DNA from 3 places in the Mesorhizobium sp. WSM4989 genome. Region 1 is predicted to be linked to each of the others. Evidence: riboswitches for the same ligand, from Rfam matches in the RefSeq annotation. Region 1 holds a riboswitch; each other region holds the start of a gene.

Region 1 (8,078 bases):
TGATTGCCGATCACTTCGAGCTTGATCCAGTTGGTGCCGAAGACCTCGCGCGCCATTTTCGCGGTGGTGACGGCTTCCTTGACGGAGAGGCAGCCGGCGGTATTGGGCAGGGTTCTGGCGCCCAGCGAGCGGATCAACGACCAGAATTGTTCGCCGGCCCTACCGCCCGCCATCTCACGCCGCAACGAGACGGTCACCACCGACGTGCCCGATGCCTTGACTGCATCGGCAAGGATGGCCGGCGAAGGATACTGAGCCGTGCCGAGAAGCAGGCGCGACGAAAGCTCGGTTCCATAAAGCTCCAACATGCTAGCCGCCCTGCATGGGCGAGAGGATTTCGATCCGGTCGCCGTCGCTCAACTGGAACTCCGCGCGGTTGGCTTTGTGCACGAGGTCGCTGTTGACGGCGGTGGCGAGCCAATCGCCCTCATAGTCGAGCGCGGCAAGCAACTCGGCCAGCGTGGTGGCGGCAATCTCACGCGCCTCGCCGTTGACCATCAGTTTCATGAGCATGCTCCTTGGTTCTGTCTTGACTGAAAACCAGGTCGGCAGCCTGGCGCGCCATGGCGGGGGCGAGGAGAAAACCGTGACGATAAAGACCGTTGATCGCGATGATCTCACCGTCTGTTTCGACGCGTGGCAAATTGTCGGGAAATGCCGGACGGACACCCACACCGGTTTCAACGATCTCGGCCTCACCAAAGGCCGGATGGAGGGCATGGGCGGCGCCCAGCAGCTCCATCATGGAACGCGCCGTCACCGGTCCGGCGCTCTGGCTTTCAATCATCGTCGCTCCGATCATGAAACGGTGATCGGTGCGCGGCACGGCATAAAGCGGAAAGCGTGGATGAAGCAAACGGACCGGCCGCGACAGCGAGACATCAGGCGTGCGAAGGATCAGCATTTCGCCGCGAACACCGCGCAGCCTGTCATCGGCCGCTGCCATTCCCATGCAGTCTATCTGACGGGCGAATCCCGAAACAGGCCGGGCGTCGCAGCCGAAGTGGAATTTGACACCCATGGTCGCAAGCTTGTCATGAAGTGCCGCCATCGCCGGGCGTGGGTCGAGGTGAGCCTCGTCGGGGAAGAGCAATCCACGCCGGAAGCGGCCGGCGAGGTCGGGTTCCAGGAGCGCAATTTCGTTTTCATCGACGCGCCGATGCCCTGACGTGCGACTGGCGAACCGGTCAAGCTCACCGGCATCACGCGGCGCGGCCACGACCAATGTCCCGGCCCGTGTCACCTGACCCGACAGCACCGCATCCCACCAGTCGGCAGCATCGCGTCCGAGATCCAGCACCGGCTGCTCCGCGCTTTCGCGCTCGCACCATGGCGCCAGCATGCCGCCGGCGAACCACGACGCGTTGCCACCAAGGCCATGCCGCATCTCGGCGACGGTGACCGTCGCGCCGCGGGCGGCGAGTTCGAAAGCGACGGTGAGGCCGGCAACGCCGGCCCCTTTGACGAGCACCCTCATGATGGTTTGGGAGCCTCTGGCACGACCGGTACGCCAGTCTCGTCCGCCTGCATGTAGAGATCGCCGCCCTCCCGGTATTTTGCCGCCATTGCCGCCATGCCTTCCTTCTGGGCCTCGGCACGGATGTCGTGGGAAATGCGCATGGAGCAGAATTTCGGCCCGCACATCGAACAAAAATGTGCCAGCTTGTGCGCCTCCTTGGGCAAGGTCTGGTCGTGGAAGGACCGTGCGGTTTCGGGGTCGAGCGACAGGTTGAACTGGTCCTCCCAGCGGAACTCGAAGCGCGCGCGCGAAAGGGCATCATCCCTGGTTTTCGCTGCCGGATGGCCCTTCGCCAGATCGGCTGCATGGGCGGCTATCTTGTAGGTGATCACGCCAATCTTGACGTCGTTGCGGTCGGGAAGGCCGAGATGCTCTTTCGGCGTGACGTAGCAAAGCATTGCGGTGCCGAACCAGCCTATCATGGCGGCACCTATCCCTGAGGTGATGTGGTCATAGCCCGGCGCGATGTCGGTCGTCAGCGGCCCCAACGTGTAGAACGGCGCCTCACCGCACACTGCGAGCTGCTTGTCCATGTTCTGCTTGATCTTGTGCATGGGGACATGGCCCGGGCCTTCGATCATCACCTGGCAGTCCTTTGCCCAGGCAATCTTGGTGAGTTCTCCAAGTGTTTCCAGTTCGGCGAATTGCGCCGCGTCGTTCGCATCGGCGATTGAACCGGGACGAAGGCCGTCGCCGAGCGAGAAGGAGACGTCATAGGCTCTGGCGATGTCGCAGATCTCCTCGAAATGCTCGTAGAGGAAGCTCTCCCGGTGATGGTGCAGGCACCATTTGGCCATGATCGAGCCGCCGCGCGAGACGATGCCCGTGACCCGGTCGACGGTCAGCGGGATGTAGTGCAGCCGCACGCCGGCGTGGATGGTGAAATAGTCGACGCCTTGCTCGGCCTGCTCGATCAGCGTGTCGCGGTAGACCTCCCAGTTCAGATCCTCGGCGATGCCGTTGACCTTTTCCAGCGCCTGATAGAGCGGCACCGTACCGATCGGCACCGGCGCATTGCGCACGATCCAGTCGCGGATGTTGTGGATGTTGCGGCCGGTCGACAGGTCCATCACCGTGTCCGCGCCCCAGCGGATAGCCCAGACCATTTTTTCGACCTCTTCGGCCATCGACGATGTGACAGCCGAGTTACCGATGTTGGCGTTGATCTTGACCAGAAAATTGCGACCGATGATCATCGGCTCGCTCTCGGGATGATTGATGTTGGCGGGAATGATTGCGCGCCCGCGCGCCACCTCGTCGCGCACGAATTCGGGTGTGACGAAATCTGGGATCGCCGCGCCGAAGGCTTCGCCGTCGCGTTGCAGCTTGCCGCGCATCACCTCGCGGCCGAGATTCTCGCGGATGGCTACGAACTCCATTTCTGGCGTGATGATGCCGGCGCGCGCATAGGCAAGTTGGGTCACCGCCTTGCCCTGCTTGGCCTTGAGCGGCCGATTGCGTATCGGAAATTCCGGTGTCAGGCGCTCGCCGGTGGCGAATCCATTGTCTTCCGGCCGGACGTGGCGGCCGTCATAGGCTTCGACATCGCCACGCGCCGTGACCCATTCGTGGCGAAGCCGGGCAAGGCCTTTTTCGATGCTGGTTTCGACTGATGGATCGGTGTAGGGGCCGGACGGATCGTAGACGGTGACGGGCGGTTCGCCGGCCGTCGGATGGACGGAAATCTCGCGCATCGGCACCCTGATCTGCGGGTAGAGGACGCCGGGCTTGTGGATTTTCCGCGAGGCGGGCAGTGGTCCCGTCGATACGGCGGGGGTGAGGGCATTCATCGTGAGGCTCCTTTGCTCATGCATTGGAGACCCAGTTCTGTGCCGGAAGGATGAAAAGACGCTTCTGTAGACCTGCTGCAACAGGACCTCGGGCGTAAACTCCCGCAAAGCGCTTGCACCGTCCCTACGCCAGTATGAACTGGATCAGGTTCAACGGGTCACTGCGCCGCGAAAGCCAGCAGTATCTCAGCCCCTTGCCGGGACTCCCCTGGTGAATGCCTTAGGTTGAACGGGCTGACGCTATCTTGTCAAGCGCATTCGGGCGCCTTCGGCCGGTGGCGACGACCGGCGGCCAGCCGGGCGGAGAGCTCGCGCATGCATCGGGGACAAGTCACGCCCCGTAGACCGGGGCTGAATGGCCAAAGCCTCATTCGCTTCGTGAAGGATGGAGAAACTGTATTGGCCATGTGCGCGTATCGACCAAGTAGCTCAGGCGGTCACGGATGTGGTTATTCTGGTCGAAGGTGACGAACGGCCTTGGGGGTCACCTCCTTTAGGATTCAGAGGTTGGAAGACGGCTTCTCGCGATCACGGCCATCAGGAAATACCTGTCTTCGGCTCAACCTCGACATGGCGTCCGATCGACCGCAGATATACAGCTATCTCGTTCATGAGATGATCGCGTTCGCCGTAGATTTCAGCAATCCTACGCAGCTGTGGCTCGACGGCCCTCCGTTGCGCTGGCGTGAAATCAGCATCGCCAAAGACGTATCCCAAGTTGCCAATCGCGCAAATTTTGCAGCCGGCGTCCACAACTGCTTGTACGAATGCCGGAATGTCTTTTTCTTGCATGGTCTTCATGTCGAACCTCTCGTGAATGGCGTGCTTGCGCCCCAATCTGCCTTTTCAGCGTGTCCTCTGGGCGGCGCAAGCCCTGAGCGTGACTGTGCACGGGCAACCTCGACTATCCCATCTGCCACGCTCTTTAGAATCGGTGGGGTCTGGTGATCGCAGGCTGGGCCACTCAAAAGCCTGCAAGAAGAAAGTCATGGCGACCATTGCTCAAGATCGCAAGGGTGCGTGCAAGACCTTCCGTTGGCAGTCATGCACGCTCGCTCAGAGATAGTCCGGCCGCGGAAATTCTCCCTTATTCGTAAGAAAGCTCATTGAGCAACTGGGCATTGAGCAACTGGGTCTCACGTCACGGGTCTCGTGTGCTTCACAGCCGAAAAATAGCCGCCGTGGCAATTCTCGAAAAGTGCAGGCTACCTCGTTAAGGACACTGCGGATGATCGTTCGCGCTTGGCAAAAGCGAACGGATTAGTCTATGGCTCTCGGCAGGGGGGCGAGTTATGCGGCGGGTGCGAATCCTTCAAGTAGGCGATATTCACTATCCGGACTGGCATCCTTCCTCTAGCAACATCGATGCCAAGGATAGCAAGTTCGCTCCGAAAATAACGCAGAAGCTACGCGCGTCTTCGCTGCGTGCCGTCTTGACGAAACTTCGGCGGCTGACGACTTCGAAGCCCTTGGATTCGATCGCCTTCATGGGGGATTTCACGAGCCGTGGCGACAAGACCTTCATTGCTTCGGCATTCCAGCATTTCACGTTGCTCTGCCGCGCACAGGGACGCAGTTCAAAGGCGCTTCCGTTGATATTCGTACCGGGAAATCACGATGTGAACCGTGATGACGCGCGCGAACTTGGACCGACTGAGAAATTCAGCGAAATGGCGAGTTTAGCCGCCCGCTTGGGTTGGCAGACCGTTCCCGTGGACCAACCCGTGCACTTCAGACTTCCGACAGGATCCGCAGGCGCAAACTTCATCCTCGTCAACACAGCGATAGGCAGTTGGGAGCTTCAAAACCTTCCCGCGTTCCTTCGTGATCGTCTCGAGGCACTCAGTCCTTCTACAGAGCCTCTAGATCTCGGCTCGCCGGACATCTCGGGACATTCGCCCGCGACACCTCCCAGCGATCCAGACAAGGAGGCGTCCGACGACGAGTATTACGGTCAGATGGACACGCCATACATCTCGCGTGAGATGCTTGCAGGCCTACAGGAATTGCTCCAGCAGCCCGACATGCGTTACGGCATCATAATCGGCCATCACAATCTGCTGCCACAAAAGACTCCGCGCATTACGCCATACGCGGAGATGCTCAACAGCGGATTTGTCAGAACTCAGCTGCTGCAGGGCAACAAGCCTATCGTCTACCTGCATGGACACATACATGCTGATCCGGTCGAGATCGTCAACGATCCAAGGTTTCCGGACGGCAAATTGATCTGCATCTCAGCACCAGAGATACAGTCAGGTTTCAATGAGCTCGTCTTCTTCACGACCGATCAGGGAGAGCTCGTCGGCATCCGACTTATACCCTACCGCACCAATGTCGCCGACGGGACGGTCATGGAAGGCGAACATTGCTTTATTTCGACCATGTCCAACGGCAAGGCCTTTCTGAACAACGACACGTTTGACCTGCTGCGCCGACTGCGCGACCATGCCACCAGGCGCGGGAATGGGTTACTCTTCTGGGACGAGATCACTGAGATTGCTGCCTCCGCCGAGCTCGGGCTAGATCTGGAAGACTCTCTTCTGATGCTCCAAGCGGCGCGCTTCATCGAGATAGACGGCCTCACCAAGGCAAACTCGGCTTGGCGCATTAAGGTAAGGGACGAATAGCGATGGAGAATCCGTTCGGCCCCAACAGGATCGAGTACGAAAGCCGCCCGATACTGTGGTTCAGTCAGAAGTCGGCGTTGATTTCTGCCGCCGCCAAGCCGGTCTTCGTCGCAGGGACGAGAGGCAGCGGCAAGACCAGCATTCTTCGCTCGCTTTCCACAGTCCATATTCTTGAAGACAAAAGTCTCTCGGACCAAGTCGGCAAGCTCGCTTGGTATGGCGTCTTCTTCCAGCTCAATGAGACATTCTCGCCCCTAATCGACAACGCCGTTCTGAACCTCATTCCGGAGCGGATACGCTTCGACACGGCCGCCGTGATCCCGCGGCAATTCGTAATCTTCTCTCACTATCTGGAGCTGAAGATAGTCGAACGCCTGCTCGAGAGCATCGGCCAGCTCAGACGCGACGGCCACTTGAAATACCGGGCCTCCGAAGATAGGGACGTCGCCCTGGCACTGCATCGCGAAGTGCTGCACTTCATACCCCAACCTGCCCGTCTCGACTTCTTCAGCATCGATGAGCTGCGGGGTGGGATAACCCGGTACGTCGACGAATGCTTCAACGCGTTCTTCTTTGCCGCCGATGCCGGAGCGACCGGCTTCAGAGCAACAGACCCTGGCGCGATCATTAACAAGGTCGCGACCGCGATCACTCCACTTTTAAATGGCCCATCTTTCGCCGGTGACAGGGCGCCCTTCTTCAAGATACTGATTGACGACTGTGAAGCACTGACACCGCTCCAACAGCAGTTCCTGAACACCTTGGTGAGAAAGACGCGCGGCAACGTGAAATGGGTCCTCGCCTACATCGGCGGCCTCTACGACACGATCCGGACGATCATACCCGGCCAGTCGCTCTCGAATGCTGACCGGGACGTCGAGAATCTTGATTCAGTCGATCCGAGGGAGTTCGCCACGCTGTGCGAGAACGTGTCGTCGCTTCGGCTGTACTATGCGCTTCCTGACCATCTGCGGAGTGATCTCGAGCGCAACGATGCGCTCAGCGCGTTTTCGCTCAAAAACCGGCTGGGGCGGCTTTCCGTCAATGACATCATCGAGCGGGTTATCATATCGGGTCATTCCGAGGGCAGAGAAGAGCTTGTGGCACTTGCTGATGCAGCACGTGAATTCCTCTCCGTGAATTTGAGGACGGCGGATCAGCAGCAATTCCTTCTTGATCGAAAAGCGCGCCCTTATGCCGAAGGGCTGGCGCTCGCGCTCATGAACCCGGAAATTAAGCGCCGGCCCATGAGCAAGGCGGATGCTTCAAATCTGAAGAGGTCGATCGCCCGGAAACAGGGATGGGCTTTTCTGAAAGCGTGCCAGATGCTGCGTCTGCATGACTACCCGTACGTAGGGCACCAGATCATCACATCATTGAGCGACGTCTGTATACGCGATTTCCTTGATATAATGGGAGAGATCTTCCGCCGCAGTGTTCCGAGTTCCAGTGATCCACGAAAACTGGTGGAATTCATCAACTCGGATTTACAGATTCATCTCGAACAGCAGAGACAGGCTGTGAACGCCGCCTCTCAACGGAAGCTTGATGGACTTCAGGCGCTTTCACATCCGTACGAAGAAGAGAGCGTGCGCATGGTGCGGGCGTTGGGTTACCTGACCGCTCGCCTCCAGACAGAGTTTGCCGAAGAAAATGCTCTAGGAACGACAGAGAGAGGCATTTTCAGGGTTGATCTAAAGGAAATGCGCTCGCTGGTGAACCGACTGGAGCAACCCAGCGGAAAACTGGACGAGGTCCTGCGTCGGGCGGAAAGGGATGGGTTTATCCGGGAGGTCTCCGCCGCCGGCAACTTTGAGGTGGACCGCGCCGACCCCGCATCGAAGGAGATGATGATCAGATTGCATCGGCGATTTGCACCTTACTTCGGGTTCTCCTATCGCGGCCCGTACGAAATCAACACAATCCCTGCGGCGCGGATGGTCGACCTGCTTTTTACCAGGCATCGGCTCCCAGAAGACTGGGCCGACTCGGTGTTTAAGGAGCTCGTCGCGCGGCCCGCACTCAAGACCGAATTCCAGCACTCGCTTTTCGAGAGCGATCTCGAATGACCGCTTCAACTGTCGAGTATCGAGTCTTCGGCCATCTGGCCGTCACCGAGAAGGCGAGAGATGCAGGTAC
Region 2 (8,078 bases), on a different contig from region 1:
TCCCTACACCGATCCGATGTTGACGCCAGTCTTCGACAAATGGAACGATCTGATCAAGGCGGGCTTCTTCTCGCCGAGCCACAGTTCGTTCGGATGGGAGCAGGCGGGTGCTGCCCTAGCGCAAAAGAAGGCGGCAATGATGGACCTGGGCGGCTTCGTTCGATCCGCTTTTCCGGAAGCGGATTTGCCTCAGCTTGCCTACGCGCCATTTCCCGAGATCGTTCCCGGGGTCGCCCGCTACGAGGATTTTTCGGTCAACTCCATCCACGTTCCGGCGAATGCGAAGAACAAGCAGGGTGCGCGCGACTTCCTCGCCTATTTCTACAAGCCGGAAAATCTGGGCGCATTCCTCGCCGCCGAAGGCGCCATCCCGCCTCGCAACGACTGCCCGCCAAGCAAGGACCCGCTGGTCAATGCTGCGGTCGAGGAACTGAAGAAAGTGGTTGGAACATCGCAATATTACGATCGCGACACCGATCCGGACATGGCCCAGGAAGGGATGGCGGGGCTGCAGGAATTCATGGTCAAGCCTGAGCGACGTGAGCAGATCCTCAAGCGCCTCGAAAAAACCCGCAAGAGAATCTTCGGTTGATCCTCCCTGGCTGACGGGCGCCGCCTTTCGGCGGCTCCCGTCTCTCTTTTTTCGGATGGAACGCCATGCCTCCTGTCTGGCGCAGAAATCGTCATTGGTTGACGCCGGTACTTTTCCTGCTGCCGGGCCTCATCCTGTTCGGCTCGGTGATCCTTGCCGCCTCCATCGAGACGGTCTGGATTTCGCTGCACGACTGGGATGGGATTGGCGCCAAGACCTGGGTCGGGCTCGCCAACTATGTCGAACTGGCCGACGATCCGCAGTTCTACGTCTCGCTCAAGAACAACGTAATCTGGCTGCTGATCTTCATGCTGGCGCCGCCGATCGGCCTGGCGCTTGCGCTGATCGTGAATCAGCAGATCCGAGGCATGCGCATCCTCAAGTCGCTGTTCTTCGTGCCGCTTGTGCTGGCGACCGTCACCGTCGGTGTCGTGTTCGGATGGGTCTATGATCCAAACTTCGGGCTGCTGCAGCTTCTCTTCGGCGCCTTTGGCGGTACCGCCCCGGCGCTGCTTTCAGACGAGACCTTCGTCACCTTCGCGGTAGCCGCCGCCGGTCTATGGCCACAGATCGCGTTCTGCATGATCCTGTTCCTGGCGGGACTGAACAGCCTCAACGACGATCTGATCGCCGCCGGACGCGTCGACGGTGCGCGCGGCTGGCGCATGTTGCGCCATGTCGTCCTGCCGCAACTGTCGCAGGTCGGCTTCATCGCCATCGCGGTGACGGTGATCGGTGCGCTGCGCTCCTTCGACATGATCGCGGTCATGACCAGTGGCGGCCCCTATGGCTCGTCCACCGTGCTCGCCTACCAGATGTATCAGGAGTCGATCTTTTCCTACCGCTTTGGCTACGGCGCCGCGATCGCCACCGTGCTGTTCGTGATCATGATCGTCTTCATCGCCTGGTATCTCAGTGGCCTCATCAAGGCCGAGCGGAGCAACGCCTGATGTACCCGCGCCCCATTCCCGAAAACGCCAGGATCCAGCGAGCCCTCTATCTAGGTGGTGTAACCCTGGTCGTGATCCTGTGGCTGCTGCCTCTGCTCGCCGTGATGCTGACCTCGATCCGTTCCAACGAGGAGCTGATGGCCGGCAACTATTGGGGCTGGCCGCAGAAATTCAGCCTGATCGACAACTACAAGGCGGTTTTCGACCAGACCGCCATGCTGCGCTTTTTCCTGAACAGCCTGCTGATCACCATTCCGTCCGTCATCGGCGTTCTCATCCTGTCGACACTGACCGGCTTCGTCTTGTCGCGCTACCAGTTCCGTGGCTCCAACCTCATCTTCGCCCTCTTCGTCGGTGGCAATTTCCTGCCGGCGCAGATCATGATGATCCCGGTCCGCGACCTGATGGTGAGGCTGGGTCTCTACGACACCGTCTATGCGCTGATCGTTTTCCACATTGCCTTCCAGACCGGCTTCGCCACGCTTTTCATGCGCAACTTCATCGCCGCTCTCCCGGGCGAACTGTTCCAGGCGGCGCGCGCCGAAGGCGCCTCGCCGTTCCAGACATTGCGCCACGTGGTTGTTCCGCTGGTCCGGCCTGCACTGGCGGCACTCGCGATCCTCACCTTCACCTTCGTCTGGAACGACTATTTCTGGGCGATCGTCCTTACCCAGAGTGACGCGGTCAAACCCGTTACCGCAGGTTTGAACAATCTGCGCGGCGAATGGACATCGGCCTGGAACATCGTCTCGGCGGCCACGATCTTCGTCGCCCTGCCCCCGGTCGTGATGTTCTTCATGATGCAGAAGCACTTTGTCGCCGGCCTCACCATGGGAGCCGTCAAGGGATGATCCGCGAACCCTGCCGCACCCGACACGCACGGAAAGGCGCCTCGAAATGAGCAGCGTGGAATTGCGAAAAGTCGACAAGCACTATGCCGGCTACCATGCCCTGAATGCGGTCGACCTGACGATCGAAAAGGGCGAGTTCGTCGTCATGGTCGGCCCCTCCGGCTGCGGAAAGTCGACATTGCTGAAGACGATCGCCGGGCTGGAAACCATCAACTCCGGCCACATCGTGATCAACGGGCGCGACGTCACCAGGGAAGAGCCCGGCGACCGCGGCATCGCAATGGTCTTCCAGTCCTATGCACTCTACCCACACATGACCGTCGCCGAGAACATGGGCTTCGGCCTGCGGATGGCCAACCGGCCCAGGACCGAGATCGACGCTGCCGTCAAACGCGCAGCACGGATCCTGCGTCTGGAGGAGCAGCTCGACAAGCGCCCGAAGCAACTGTCGGGCGGGCAGCGCCAGCGCGTCGCGATCGGCCGCGCGATTACCCGCTCGCCCGAGGTGTTCCTGTTCGATGAGCCGCTGTCGAACCTCGATGCCGCGCTGCGCACTCAGATGCGAGTGGAACTTTCGAGCCTGCACGCGCAGCTTGGATCGACGATGATCTACGTCACCCACGACCAGGTCGAGGCGATGACCATGGCCAACCGGATCGTAGTCCTCAACAAAGGCCGGATCGAGCAGGTCGGCTCGCCGCTGGAACTCTACGCCAACCCTGCCAACATTTTCGTCGCGGGCTTCCTCGGCGCGCCGCGCATGAATTTCATCGAAGCGAAAGCAGTGAGCGTCGGCGCATCCAGCGTCTCGGTAGCCGCCGCCGGCCTCCCTGCCATTACCTTGGATGGCATCGACGCCGGCGGCCTTTCGGCTGGTGATGCCGTGACCATCGGCATCCGGCCGGAGGCCCTGCGTGTCGCCGAGCCAAGCGACGGCGCAATGCCGGCCTTCTCCAGCCAGGTGCGTCTGGTCGAGCAGCTGGGGCGCGAAACCGTCCTCTACGTCGACGCCTCTCCGCTTCAGACGACCAATTCCGACAGCGGAACCGGCAATTTCACGCTTCAGCTCAACAAGGTTTCTACCGTCGCGGTCGGCGCCGCGTTGCGAGCAGGGTTCGAAACCGGCGACGCCTACCTCTTCGGCCCGGATGGCCGCACGCTCACGCCAAGAAAACCCGTCGCCTCAATCTGAACCTCGAAATTTCGAAAGTCCCATACGCATGAACCGCAAAGAGCCCGCTCCGCTATCCGTATGGCGGCCCCTCAATCTTGACCGCTTTCTGCTCGGAGCACCTCATTACCCCGAACATGTCGACGAAGGCTGCTGGCAGCGTGACGCCGAGCGCATGGCCGCCGCCGGCGTCAACACGGTGCGGATGGGAGAGTTCGCCTGGCACATTTTCGAGCCCCGCGAAGGCAAGTTCGAGTTCGGCCTGTTCGATCGCGCGATCGAACTTCTCGGCCGAGCGGGGATCGACACGATTATGTGCACGCCGACGGCCACCCCTCCCCGCTGGCTCACCGTCAACTACCCCGAAGTGCTGCGCGTTGACATAAATGGGCGGGCCTCGAGCCACGGATCGCGCCAGCATGCCGACACCACAAGCCCGGTATTCCGCGCCCACAGCCGCCGCATCACCCGCGCCATGGCCGAGCATTATCGGGACAACCCGCGTGTGATCGGCTGGCAGACGGACAACGAGCTCAACACCACGGTGTCGGAATCGTTCGCGCCTTCGACAAGGCTGGAGTTTCAGAAATACCTGCAGAAGGCCTACGGCACCATCGAGGCGCTGAACTTCGCCTGGGGCGGCCACTTCTGGGCGACGGCCTACGACGATTTCTCGCAGATCGACCTGCCGAGACCGCTCATGCCGTCCTACCCCAGCCCCGGCCACGTGCAGGACTACCATCGCTTTCTGGCCGCCGCGACCGCGGCCTTCCAACACGACCAGGTCGAGATCCTGCGCGCCGCCAATCCGGACTGGTTCATCTTCCACAATCTTGGCCAGCTTGCCGACATCGACTTCCGCGGTCGGTTCGGACAGGACCTCGATTTCATCGGCTTCGACATCTATCCGATGCTCTATGACGAGATGCGCCGAACCGGCGGGCATGCCGCGACCCAGGCCCTCCATCTCGACATATGCCGCGCCTATTCCGGCAACTTCATCGTTCCGGAGCAGGCCTCAGGCTTCGGCAGCCAGCCCGGCTTCTCGACGATGACGCCGGAGCCCGGCGAGATGCGTCGCATGGCCATGACCTCGGTGGCGCGCGGCGCCGACGGTGTCATGTTCTTTCGTTGGCGTCCCGCGCATTTCGGCGCCGAGATCTACTGGATGGGCGTCATCGATCACGACGACGTGCCGCGCCGCCGCTATGACGAGGCAGGCCGCTTCTTCCATGAGATCGCCGCCGCGAAGGAGCAGATTCTTGGCACCGCAGTGCGCATGGACCTCGGCATCGCCGGCGCGGACTTCGACAACCAGGAGGCTCACAAGACCTATCCGATCGGCCTCCCCAGTCCGCTCGAAGACGCGACGCTGCTTCATCGCCACTGCTATCAGAACGGCATTGCATGCGGGTTCATTCATCCCGAAGACGATCTTTCGCGGCTCAAGGCGCTCTACGTCCCGCATTGGGTGATGTGGAAGGATGAATGGAACGAGGCTGTTGAAACATTCGTCCGCAACGGCGGTACGCTGATCCTATCGGCATTGAGCGGGACGAGGGACGAGAACAACCACATCATTCGCGAGCAGGCGCCCGGCAAGGCCCTTGCAGCCCTGAGCGGCGTCAGGGTGGCGGAGTTCGGCCGCGTCGTTCCCGAAGGCGGCAGCGGCCTGTTTCCGCTGTTTCGTCCGGCTCCGATGGGCGCCTATGCACCGCCGCCGCTCCCGGCCTCGTCCGCGGAACGCAAATACCTGTTCACCCTTGGCAATGAAGAATTCCAGGCTGCGCATTTGTACGAGGTGCTTGATGTAGCGCCTGACACCGAGGTGCTCGGCATCTGGTCGAACCGCTTCGCCGCCGGCTCTCCGGCAATTACCGCCCGCAAGGTTGGGCAAGGTCGGGTTGTCTATGTCGGCACGTATCTCACGCCGCAACTGACGGAGAAGCTTGTCGATGTCGTGCTGGCCAAAGCCGGTATAGCGCCTTTGCTGCCCGACCTGCCTGCCGGGGTGGAGGTCTCTGTCAGGGAAGCCGACGACCGCCGGCTGATGTTCGTGCTGAACACCACGGAAGTCGCCGTGATCGTACCCAACGTCCCAAAGGGCCTCGACCTGCTGACGGGCAAGGCCGTTGAAGGAACGCTGCAACTCGACCCTTACGGCTGCGCAATAATTCGGTCCTGAACAAATCGAACCAGCGTCCGTAGACGCCGAACAGATGCTCTTCGAGGCGAAAAATGCGTTCTTCAATCCGCCGCCACAAGGGATTCGCAAAAGCGTTTCCTTGGCGGATGACAAGTGGGCCCCGACTGCCAGCTCGACGCGCGCAAGGTCGTGGCTCAATGGGCGTCGATGTAAGAGATGCTCGATCAAAGCTGCGTGGCTGCGCCCCTTCTCGTCGCTTGTTCGAGGCTGGAGAAGTCATGAAGTCGAGTTGACAGGATAGCGTCGCATCGTCCAACCTAGGCGCCTCACCAGGGGAGTCCCGGCAAGGGGCTGAGATACTGCTAATAGCGCGCAGTGACCCGTTGAACCTGATCCAGTTCATACTGGCGTAGGGACGGTGCGAGGCTTCGCGGGTCGGCAATCCGGCTTCGGCATTCGGGCAGTGCCCGCATCCTAAGCGAAGCGTCACTTCCTCCTCATCGCGTGGACTGGGTCTCCCGTGCACTCGAGCAAGGAGGCTCACTCATGAATGCCCACACCCCGACCGTCACCGTCGGCGAATTGCCCGCTTCGAAGAAGGTCCACAAACCCGGTCAGCTCCACCCGGAGCTGCGGGTGCCGATGCGCGAGATCTCGGTCCACCCGAGCGCCGGCGAGCCGCCGGTCACGGTCTATGACTCGTCCGGTCCCTACACGGACACCGCGATGAAAACCGACATCGAGCGTGGCTTGCCACGGCTGCGCGAGGCATGGATCGAGGCGCGCGGAGACGTGGAGCGCTACGAGGGCCGCACGATCAAGCCGGAAGACAACGGCTTCGTCTCAGCCGATCGCCTGACGCCGGAATTCCCGGTTCGCAACAGACCGTTGCGCGCGGCCGGCGGCCGCGCCGTCACACAGCTCGCCTATGCGCGCGCCGGCATCATCACGCCTGAGATGGAGTTCGTCGCCATCCGCGAGAACCTCGGCCGTGAGCAGTTGCGTTCGAAAGTTCAACGTGATGGCGAAAGCTTCGGCGCCGCGATCCCCGACTTCGTCACGCCGGAATTCGTGCGCGACGAGGTGGCGCGCGGCCGCGCCATCATCCCGTCCAACATCAACCACCCGGAAAGCGAGCCGATGATCATCGGCCGCAATTTCCTGGTCAAGATCAACGCCAATATCGGCAACTCCGCCGTCACCTCGTCGATGGCCGAAGAGGTCGAGAAGATGGTGTGGGCGATCCGCTGGGGCGCCGATACGGTGATGGACCTCTCGACCGGGCGCAACATCCACAACATCCGCGAATGGATGGTGCGCAATTCGCCGGTGCCGATCGGCACCGTGCCGATCTACCAGGCGCTGGAGAAGGTCGGCGGCGTCGCCGAGGAACTGACCTGGGAGGTGTTCCGCGACACCCTCATCGAGCAGGCCGAGCAGGGCGTGGACTATTTCACGATCCATGCCGGCGTGCGCCTGCCCTATATCCCGCTGACCGTCGACCGCGTCACCGGCATCGTGTCGCGCGGCGGCTCGATCATGGCCAAGTGGTGCCTGCATCACCACCAGGAGAGTTTTCTCTACGAGCATTTCGAGGAGATCTGCGACATCGCCCGGGCCTATGACGTGGCGTTCTCGCTCGGCGACGGCCTTCGCCCCGGCTCGATCGCCGATGCCAATGACGCGGCCCAGTTCGCCGAACTGGAAACGCTAGCCGAACTCACCAAGATCGCCTGGACCAAGGACTGCCAGGTGATGATCGAAGGGCCCGGCCACGTGCCGATGCACAAGATCAAGCAGAACATGGACAAGCAGCTCGCGGTTTGTGGCGAAGCGCCGTTCTACACGCTCGGGCCGCTCACCACCGACATAGCGCCCGGCTACGACCACATCACATCGGGCATCGGCGCGGCGATGATCGGCTGGTTCGGAACGGCGATGCTCTGCTACGTCACGCCCAAGGAGCATCTCGGCCTGCCCGACCGCGACGACGTCAAGACCGGCGTCATCACCTACAAGATCGCGGCCCACGCCGCCGACCTCGCCAAGGGCCATCCAGCCGCCAAAATCAGGGACGACGCGCTGTCGCGGGCGCGCTTCGAGTTCCGGTGGGAAGACCAGTTCAACCTGTCGCTCGATCCGGAGACGGCGCGCGCCTTCCACGACGAAACCCTGCCCAAGGAGGCGCACAAGGTGGCGCATTTCTGCTCCATGTGCGGCCCCAAATTCTGCTCGATGCGGATCTCGCACGACATCCGCGCCGAAGCCCAGAAGGAAGGGCTCGCGGCCATGGCGGCGAAGTACCGCGACGGCGGCGATCTCTACATGCCTGTCGACAGCACCCCCGAGCGCACGGACACGCCATGAA
Region 3 (8,078 bases), on a different contig from region 1:
CGTATAGAATATGCGCATCACGCGAGTGCTGCAATGGATAGCTTGGACCAGCGCGACCTTCGCGACCGAACCGGCATGGCAAATTCGCCCTCAAATGCTATAGTCGCGCAAGCGGCAGGTCTGACCGGAGACGGCGATGACCAGTGCGAAGATCGACGTTCGTGAGCTGGGTGAAGCCGTTTTCCTGACCGATGGCGGCCTCGAGACCTCGCTTGTTTTTCTGGAAGGCCTCGATCTGCCCTCCTTCGCCGCCTTTCCGCTTCTTGGCGAGGAGGAGGGGCGGACGACGTTGGCCCGCTATTTCCGCCAGTATCTCGACATCGCCGACAAACACGGGGTCGGCTTCGTGCTCGATACTCCGACGTGGCGCGCCAATCCGGACTGGGGCGAAAAGCTCGGCTATTCGAAAGTCGCATTGTCGGGCATAGACATGCAGGCAGTGTCATGGGCGCGGGCGCTGGCTGCGCCCTATGTTGCGCGTGGCATGACCGTGCTGGTCAATGGGGTGGTCGGGCCCCGTGGCGACGGCTACCGCATTGACACAGTCATGACGCCCGCCGAGGCCGAGACCTATCACGGCGATCAGGTCAAGGCGTTCCGCGATGCCAGCGCCGATATGGTCAGCGCCATCACGATGACCTATGCGCAGGAGGCTGCCGGAATAGCCTGTGCCGCGATGGCGGTGGGGCTCCCGTCGGTGATTTCGTTTACCGTCGAGACGGACGGACGCCTGCCTTCGGGGGAGAGCTTGAGAGACGCCATCGAGACCGTTGACGACGAAACGGACGGCGCTCCCGCATATTTCATGATCAACTGCGCACATCCGAGCCATTTCGACGCCGTCCTTGCCGGCGACGGACGCTGGATCAGGCGCATTCGCGGCGTGCGGGCCAACGCCTCAGCCAAAAGCCATGCCGAGCTGGATGCGGCGACCGAACTCGATCCAGGCGATCCTGTCGACCTCGGCCGGCGCTACCGCGCCATGCGCGACCGCTTCGGCCAGATAGCCGTGCTTGGCGGCTGCTGCGGCACCGACAGACGCCATATCGCTGCGATCTGCGAGGCCTGCCTCTGAGCCTTGCCGATAGCGGCTAGCCTTCCATCTCCTCGCGTAGCATCTCCAACTCCAGCCACTCTTCCTCAAGTGAGGCCAGCGTGGTGCGCTCCTTGTCGAGCGCGGCGATGGTCTTCTGGAACGATGCGGGATCGCGCTCGTAGAAGGACGGGTCGGCGATACTGTTCTCCAGCCTTGAGATGGACGCGCTCACCGCCTCGATCTTCTTCGGCAGGGATTCCAGCGCGAACTTCTGCTTGAAGGAGAGCTTCTTGGCCGGGCTTTTAGCGCTGGTCTGTTCGGCTCTGGCCGTCGCTTCGTTCGCTTCAGCCTTCGGCCTTGCCTTGCGCTCCTCCAGCTTCGAGCCGCCGCGTTGCGCCAGCATGTCGGAATAGCCGCCGGCATATTCGATCCAGCGTCCGGCGCCGTTGGGCGCGATCACGCTGGTGACTGTGCGGTCAAGGAAATCGCGATCATGGCTGACCAGGACGACCGTTCCGGCAAAGCCGGCGACCAGTTCCTGCAGCAGCTCCAGCGTCTCCATGTCGAGGTCGTTGGTCGGCTCGTCGAGCACCAAAAGGTTCGCCGGCCGCGCCAGCACCCGGGCCAGCAGCAGTCGCGCCCGCTCGCCGCCTGAAAGCTCGCGCACCGGCGTGCGCGCCTGCTCCGGCTTGAAAAGAAAATCCTTCATATAGGAGACGACGTGGCGCTGCTCGCCATTGACCACAAGGTTCTCGCCGCGCCCGTCGGTCAGGTAATTCGCCAGCGTCTCCTGCGGGTCGACGGCCTCGCGCTTCTGGTCGAGTGTTGCGATTTCCAGATTGACGCCGAGCCGCACGGTGCCGGCATCCGGCGGCAGCTCGCCGGTCAGCATCTTGAGAAGCGTCGTCTTGCCGACGCCGTTCGGCCCGACAAGGCCGACGCGATCGCCGCGCTGAATACGGGTCGAAAAGCCCTTGACCACGGTGAGGTCGCCAAAACTCTTCTCGATGCCCTTGGCTTCGATCACCAGCTTGCCGGATTCAGCGGCGTCGCTTGCCACCATCGTCGCCGAACCCTCGGCGCCGCGATGGCTGCGAAAACGCTGGCGCATGGCCTGCAGCTCGCCGAGCCGGCGCATGTTGCGCTTGCGCCTGGCGGTCACGCCATAGCGCAGCCAATGCTCCTCGCGCACGATCTGGCGGCCGAGCTTGTGCTGTTCGCGCTCTTCCTCTTCAAGCACCTGGTCGCGCCATTCCTCGAAGCGCGCGAACCCCTTGTCCAGCCGGCGCGTCTGGCCGCGGTCGAGCCAGACGGTGGCGCGCGAGACGCGCTCGAGAAAGCGGCGGTCGTGCGAGATCAGGATCACGGCCGACGAGGTGCGGGCAAGCTCTTCTTCCAGCCATTCGATGACCGACAGGTCGAGATGGTTGGTCGGCTCGTCGAGGAGCAGGATATCGGGCTCCGGCGCCATGACGCGGGCCAGTGCTGCGCGGCGCGCCTCGCCGCCGGAAAGGTCGTTCGGCCGCTCCTCGCCGGTCAGGCCGAGATGCTCCATCAGATAGGTGGCGCGATGCGGGTCGTCGGCCGGCCCGAGGCCGGCCTCGACATAGGCGCGCACGCTGGCGAAGCCATCCATATCGGGCATTTGCGGCAGGTAGCGCACCGTTGCCGAGGGCTGGCGGAATACTTCGCCGTCCTGCGGTTCGATCAGCCCCGCGACGATCTTGAGCAGCGTCGACTTGCCCGAACCGTTGCGGCCGACAAGCGCGATCTTCTCGCCGGCGGAGGCGCTCAGCGCCGCGCCGTCGAGCAGCGGCGTGCCGCCAAAAGTCAGTTTTATGCCATCCAGATTGAGAAGAGGCGGTGCCATGTCAGCTTTCGGGAAGAGGATAGGGGTGGGCGAGCAGCAGCGCCCGGCCACGCTCGAGCGCGATCTCGAGCCGACCCTTGATCTCATTTGATATGGTAAGCGATGAGCCGAACGCCACCTCGACACCGTCCAGCGGCCATTTGGCGCCTGAGACCGTCAGGCCGGCGAGGTCGGAGAAGCCGAGCACCGAGAACAGCGTGCCCTCGGCGTAGTCGAAGCCGGCTTTGCCCGGCAGGATCGGCACGCCTTCCTGCGCGCCGCTGGTCAGCAGCACGGTCATGCCCGCCTCGGCCAGCCGCACGCTCAGAGCCAAATGCAGAAAGGCATGATCGGCGCGCTTGCCGCCGAAGGCGCCGGCCAGCACCAGGCTGGTGGCGCCGCGCGCCAGCGCCTCGGCAATGGCGAGCTCGCCGTCGGTCATGTCCTTCTCGGTCGGGAAAATCTTGCGCGGCACGGCGGCCAGATTCTCCGGCAGGTTTGGCGGTACCGAGTCGAAATCTCCGACCCAGAGCTCCGGCAGGAGGCCAAGCATATGGGCATGGCCGATACCGGCATCGGCGGCGATGATGCGGGAGCCTTCGATCTGGCGATCGAGGCGAGGCGTGCGGACGAGATCGCCGCCAAGCAGGATGGTGAATGTGCCCATGGCCGTCGCCCTTACCAGCCCGGCCCACGAAACGGAAGCGGGCGCGTCCAAACGGAATCGCGCTTCGCTACCGCGGTGAACGGTGATGATCCCCGGAAACTTCCGCTTGCGCGCCGCATCGGCCGGGCCTATGTCTCGAAATGCTCTAACGGGGTGCCGGACGCTGATTTTGCGAACCGGCTGAGAGGCAACGAAAGCCAACCCGCTGAACCTGATCCGGTTTGTACCGGCGGAGGGATTAGACGCTTCGGACCATCCGACGCCTCAATTCCTTTAACGCGAACGAAGGAGGCGCCGATGCGCTCGTTATTGTCCAACCTTGTTCTTGCAGCCGGCCTTGTTTCGCTTTTGGTGGGCGTCGGGCCTGCCGAGGCGAAAGACAAGCTTACCGTCTACACCTACGAAAGCTTCACCGCCGACTGGGGTCCCGGGCCCGCGGTGAAGAAGGAATTCGAGGCCGAATGCGGCTGCGATCTCGAATTCGTCTCGGTTGCCGACGGCGTGGCACTGCTCAACCGCGTCAAGCTGGAGGGCGCCGGCACCAAGGCCGATGTCGTGCTCGGCCTCGATACCAACCTGACCGCGGATGCCAAGGCGAGCGGCCTATTCGCGCCGCATGGCGCGGTGGCCGATTTGAATGTGCCCGGCGGCTGGAAAGACGACACTTTCGTGCCTTTCGACTACGGCTATTTCGCCGTCGTCTACGACACCGAAAAGCTGAAGACCCCGCCGAAGAGCTTGAAGGAACTGGTCGAGGGCACCGGCCCCGACAAGATCATTATCCAGGATCCGCGCACTTCGACGCCGGGCCTCGGGCTGCTGCTGTGGGTCAAGTCGGTCTATGGCGACAAGGCGCCGGAAGCCTGGGCCAAGCTGAAGCCGAAGGTGCTGACCGTGACGCCGGGCTGGAGCGAGGCCTATGGTCTGTTCACCAAGGGCGAGGCGCCGATGGTTCTCTCCTATACCACTTCGCCGGCCTACCACATGGTGGCCGAGAACACCGAGCGCTATCAGGCGGCGTCCTTCGAGGAGGGCGAATATCTGCAGATCGAGGTCGCCGGCATCACCAAAACCGGCGCGAAGAACCCGCTGGCGGAAAAATTCATAGCCTTCATGACCGGGCCCAAGTTCCAGGACATCATCCCGGAGACCAACTGGATGTTCCCGGCCGGCAAGACCGACAAGCCGCTCAACCCGGCCTTCGAAAAGCTGGTGAAGCCGACCAAAACCCTGCTGTTCAGCCCGGACGAGGTGGCGGCCAACCGCAAGGCCTGGGTGGATGAATGGCTGGCGGCGATGAGCAAGTAGGACGCAGGATGGCGCTTGAGCACCCCCCTCTGTCCGGCCGGCCATCTCCCCCGCAAAGGGGGATCGGTGATTTCGCTAGCCGCCGACGGTGTAGGAAGAGCGGCAAAGCTGCCAATCTCCCTCCTAGAGAGGGAGATGTCCGGCAAGGCAGAGGGGGGCGCGACGGAACGCGGCGTTCGCTAGCTCGAGCCAACGTGGTGCAGCGTGCAATCCACGCCGCGCCCTGACCCTCACATCACTGCCGGCATCATCGCCCTTGTCGCCATTACTTTGCTCATCGGCGGCGCCTTCGCCGGCCTCATCCTCGAAGGCGCAAGCGGTCCGTCCAGCGCTGCCGCGGCCTTCGACAGCTATCTGCTCCGCGTCGCCCGCTTCACGCTTTGGCAGGCGCTGCTGTCGACATTGCTTTCGGTCTTGCCGGCAGTGTTCGTCGGCCGCGCCCTGTCCAGGCACACCAACTTTCCCGGACGTCGCCTGATCCTGCAGTTGTTCACGGTGCCGCTGGCGCTGCCGGCTATCGTCGCCGCGCTCGGCGTGTTGGCGCTTTACGGCCATGCCGGTTATTTTGCCGGCATCCTCGGCACGTTCGGCGGTGGGGAATGGCCGGGCATTTACGGCCTTTCCGGCATCCTGGTCGCGCATGTCTTCTTCAACCTGCCATTGGCCACGCGGCTGTTCCTCGAGGCGCTCGGCACCGTGCCGGCCGACCAGTGGCGGCTGGCGAGCCAGCTCGGTATGGACGCTCGGTCGGCCTTCCGGCTGATCGAATGGCCGGCGCTGCGCACGGTGCTGCCGGGGGTCGCCGGGCTGGTCTTCATGCTGTGCATCACCTCCTTCACAATCGTACTGACGCTGGGTGGCGGGCAGGCGGCGACGACGCTAGAGGTCGCGATCTACCAGGCGCTGCGCTTCGATTTCGATCCCGCGCGGGCCGTGACACTAACGTTTCTGCAGATCGTGCTGACCTTCGTCGTGGTCGCCATGCTGACGCGACTCGGCGCCAACACGGTCGGCGATGCGAATCTGCCGGTAGCGCCACGCCGCTATCTTGCGACCAGCACCACCGAGGCCGTGTTGAATGCCGGCCTCATCGTGCTTGCGCTGCTGTTCGTCGCCGCACCGATGGCGGCGACCGTGCTCGCCGGGCTGGAGGCGGATCTCGGCCGGCTGGCCGGCGAGGACGCCGTGCGCCGCGCGACGCTCACCAGCGCCGGGCTCTCCTTTCTCTCGGCGCTGTTTTGCGTGATGCTGTCGCTGTCGCTGATCGCCGCCCGACGCGCACTGGCCCTGAGGCGCCGCGCGGGCGGCGCCATGTCGCTTCTCGAACATGCCGCCGACACCGGCGCCGGTTTCGTGCTGGTCGTGCCGCCCATCGTGATCGGCGCCGGCTGGTTCCTGGCTCTGCGCAACATCACCGATGTGTTCGCCATCGCACCTGTCATGGTCGTCGCGGTGAATGCGGTGATGGCGATGCCTTTCGCCATTCGCGCCGTCCGCCCTGCCTATGACGCGGCGAGCGAGCGCCACGAGCGACTCTGCCTGGCGCTCGGCATTTCCGGCTGGAACCGGCTGCGGCTGGTCGACTGGCCGTCGCTCCGGCGGCCCTTGGCCACCGGCTTTGCGTTCGCCATGGCGCTGTCGCTCGGCGATCTCGGCGTGATCGCGCTGTTCGGCAGCGATTCCGTCCAGACCTTGCCCTATCTTCTACTCGCGCGCATGGGCAGCTACCGGACCGCCGACGCCGCGGGGCTGGCCTTGCTGCTCGGCCTCGTCTGCCTGATGCTGGTTGTCGCCGCCGACTGGCTGGGGCGGGAGGCAAAGGCATGACGAGGGATTATAATGGCATCGCGGCCACGAAGGGCCTGGCCGTCACGTTGGACGGCGTATCCTTCAGCTATGGCGAGGCATCCTTCCGGTTCGATGTCGAATTCGCCGCCGGCAGGATCACCGCCATCATGGGGCCGAGCGGTTCAGGCAAGTCGACGCTGCTCAATCTGGTGGCCGGCTTCGAATCACCCAATGCTGGCAAGGTGCTGATCGGCGGGATCGATGTCGACAATGCGCCGCCCTCGGCGCGGCCGGTGTCGATGGTGTTCCAGGAAAACAACCTGTTCGCCCATCTTTCGGTCGAGGGCAACGTCGGGCTTGGCCGCTCGCCATCGCTCAAGCTCACGGCCGACGACCACCGCGCGGTCGCGGAAGCGCTGGGGCGTGTCGGCCTTGCCGGCAAGGAAAAGCGGCTGCCGCGCGAGCTTTCCGGCGGCGAGCGGCAGCGCGTCGCGCTGGCGCGGGTGCTCATACGGGACCGTCCGGTGCTTCTGCTCGACGAGCCTTTCGCCTCGCTCGGCCCGGCGCTGCGCGAAGACATGCTCGATCTCGTGGCCGGCATTCACGCCGAGCGACAGATGACCGTCCTTTTCGTCACGCACCAGCCGCAGGACGCGCGTAGCATCGGCCAGCAGATCGCGTTCGTCGACGAGGGCAGGGTCGCGGCAACAGGGTCGGCCGCCGATTTCTTCGACGGTGCTGGACCGGAGGCCTTCCGGCGCTATATCGGCGATCGAGGCGGTAGCGTTGCCGGATGACAACACATTGCCCGGAAGCGGACATAATTTACGGCCAAACCGGCTGCGGGTGATCAGGCGTTTGCTTGCCTTGTCCGGGGGAGTGTGGCTAGGTCCGGCCATGCTGGTCCGGGTGGGCCGTGATTTGCCGAAAGATTACGAAAGGAAGCCGATCTGACAGCCGGCATCGAGAGGGTATGGACTAAGCCGCTGGCGCGATTTTTCGCGATGGCCGGCTTTGCCGTGGCGCTGGCGAGCTGCCAGATGTTCACGCCGCCGGACGTGCAGGAGTCCGGCTTCCAGCCCTCCGATAAGCCGATCACCGTCGACAATGTCGTCGCCAACGCCAGGCTGGCCGAAATGGCCAAAGCGCAGCATCCGCGGATTCTCGCCACCTATGGCGGCGAATATTCCGATCCGAAGCTCGAGCGCATGGTGGCCAAGGTCGTCGGCAATCTGACGGTGGTCTCGGCCAATCCGACCCAGACCTATCGCATCACCATCCTCAACTCGCCCAACGTCAACGCCTTCGCGCTGCCGGGCGGCTATCTCTATGTCACGCGCGGTCTGCTGGCGTTGGCAAATGATTCCTCCGAGCTTGCGGCCGTCATCGCGCATGAGATGGGCCACGTCACCGCCAATCACGGCCTGCAA

The links. Region 1 has a riboswitch for thiamine pyrophosphate ahead of thiC (phosphomethylpyrimidine synthase ThiC). Riboswitches for the same ligand answer to the same signal wherever they lie in the genome.
Region 2: it holds a riboswitch for thiamine pyrophosphate, as region 1 does, so the genes downstream of both, thiC (phosphomethylpyrimidine synthase ThiC) here and thiC (phosphomethylpyrimidine synthase ThiC) in region 1, are expected to answer to the same signal.
Region 3: it holds a riboswitch for thiamine pyrophosphate, as region 1 does, so the genes downstream of both, thiB (thiamine ABC transporter substrate binding subunit) here and thiC (phosphomethylpyrimidine synthase ThiC) in region 1, are expected to answer to the same signal.

The regions. Positions count from the first base shown of each region.
Region 1 covers NZ_JARTVN010000007.1:27,260-35,337, forward strand. Annotated here, with positions in the region: gene P9217_RS29655 (thiazole synthase) at 1-308, opposite strand, end outside; gene thiS (sulfur carrier protein ThiS) at 310-507, opposite strand; gene thiO (glycine oxidase ThiO) at 476-1,477, opposite strand; gene thiC (phosphomethylpyrimidine synthase ThiC) at 1,474-3,309, opposite strand; TPP riboswitch at 3,413-3,529, opposite strand; gene P9217_RS29675 (hypothetical protein) at 3,847-4,110, opposite strand; gene P9217_RS29680 (metallophosphoesterase) at 4,602-5,939, shown strand; gene P9217_RS29685 (hypothetical protein) at 5,942-8,008, shown strand; gene P9217_RS29690 (hypothetical protein) at 8,005-8,078, shown strand, end outside.
Region 2 covers NZ_JARTVN010000002.1:772,053-780,130, reverse strand. Annotated here, with positions in the region: gene P9217_RS16495 (ABC transporter substrate-binding protein) at 1-592, shown strand, start outside; gene P9217_RS16490 (sugar ABC transporter permease) at 658-1,542, shown strand; gene P9217_RS16485 (carbohydrate ABC transporter permease) at 1,542-2,393, shown strand; gene P9217_RS16480 (ABC transporter ATP-binding protein) at 2,440-3,585, shown strand; gene P9217_RS16475 (beta-galactosidase) at 3,614-5,749, shown strand; TPP riboswitch at 6,032-6,144, shown strand; gene thiC (phosphomethylpyrimidine synthase ThiC) at 6,257-8,077, shown strand; gene thiO (glycine oxidase ThiO) at 8,074-8,078, shown strand, end outside.
Region 3 covers NZ_JARTVN010000003.1:333,633-341,710, reverse strand. Annotated here, with positions in the region: gene P9217_RS26525 (homocysteine S-methyltransferase family protein) at 137-1,075, shown strand; gene P9217_RS26520 (ABC-F family ATP-binding cassette domain-containing protein) at 1,092-2,906, opposite strand; gene P9217_RS26515 (thiamine diphosphokinase) at 2,908-3,552, opposite strand; TPP riboswitch at 3,692-3,807, shown strand; gene thiB (thiamine ABC transporter substrate binding subunit) at 3,850-4,860, shown strand; gene thiP (thiamine/thiamine pyrophosphate ABC transporter permease) at 5,065-6,687, shown strand; gene thiQ (thiamine ABC transporter ATP-binding protein) at 6,684-7,445, shown strand; gene P9217_RS26495 (M48 family metalloprotease) at 7,653-8,078, shown strand, end outside.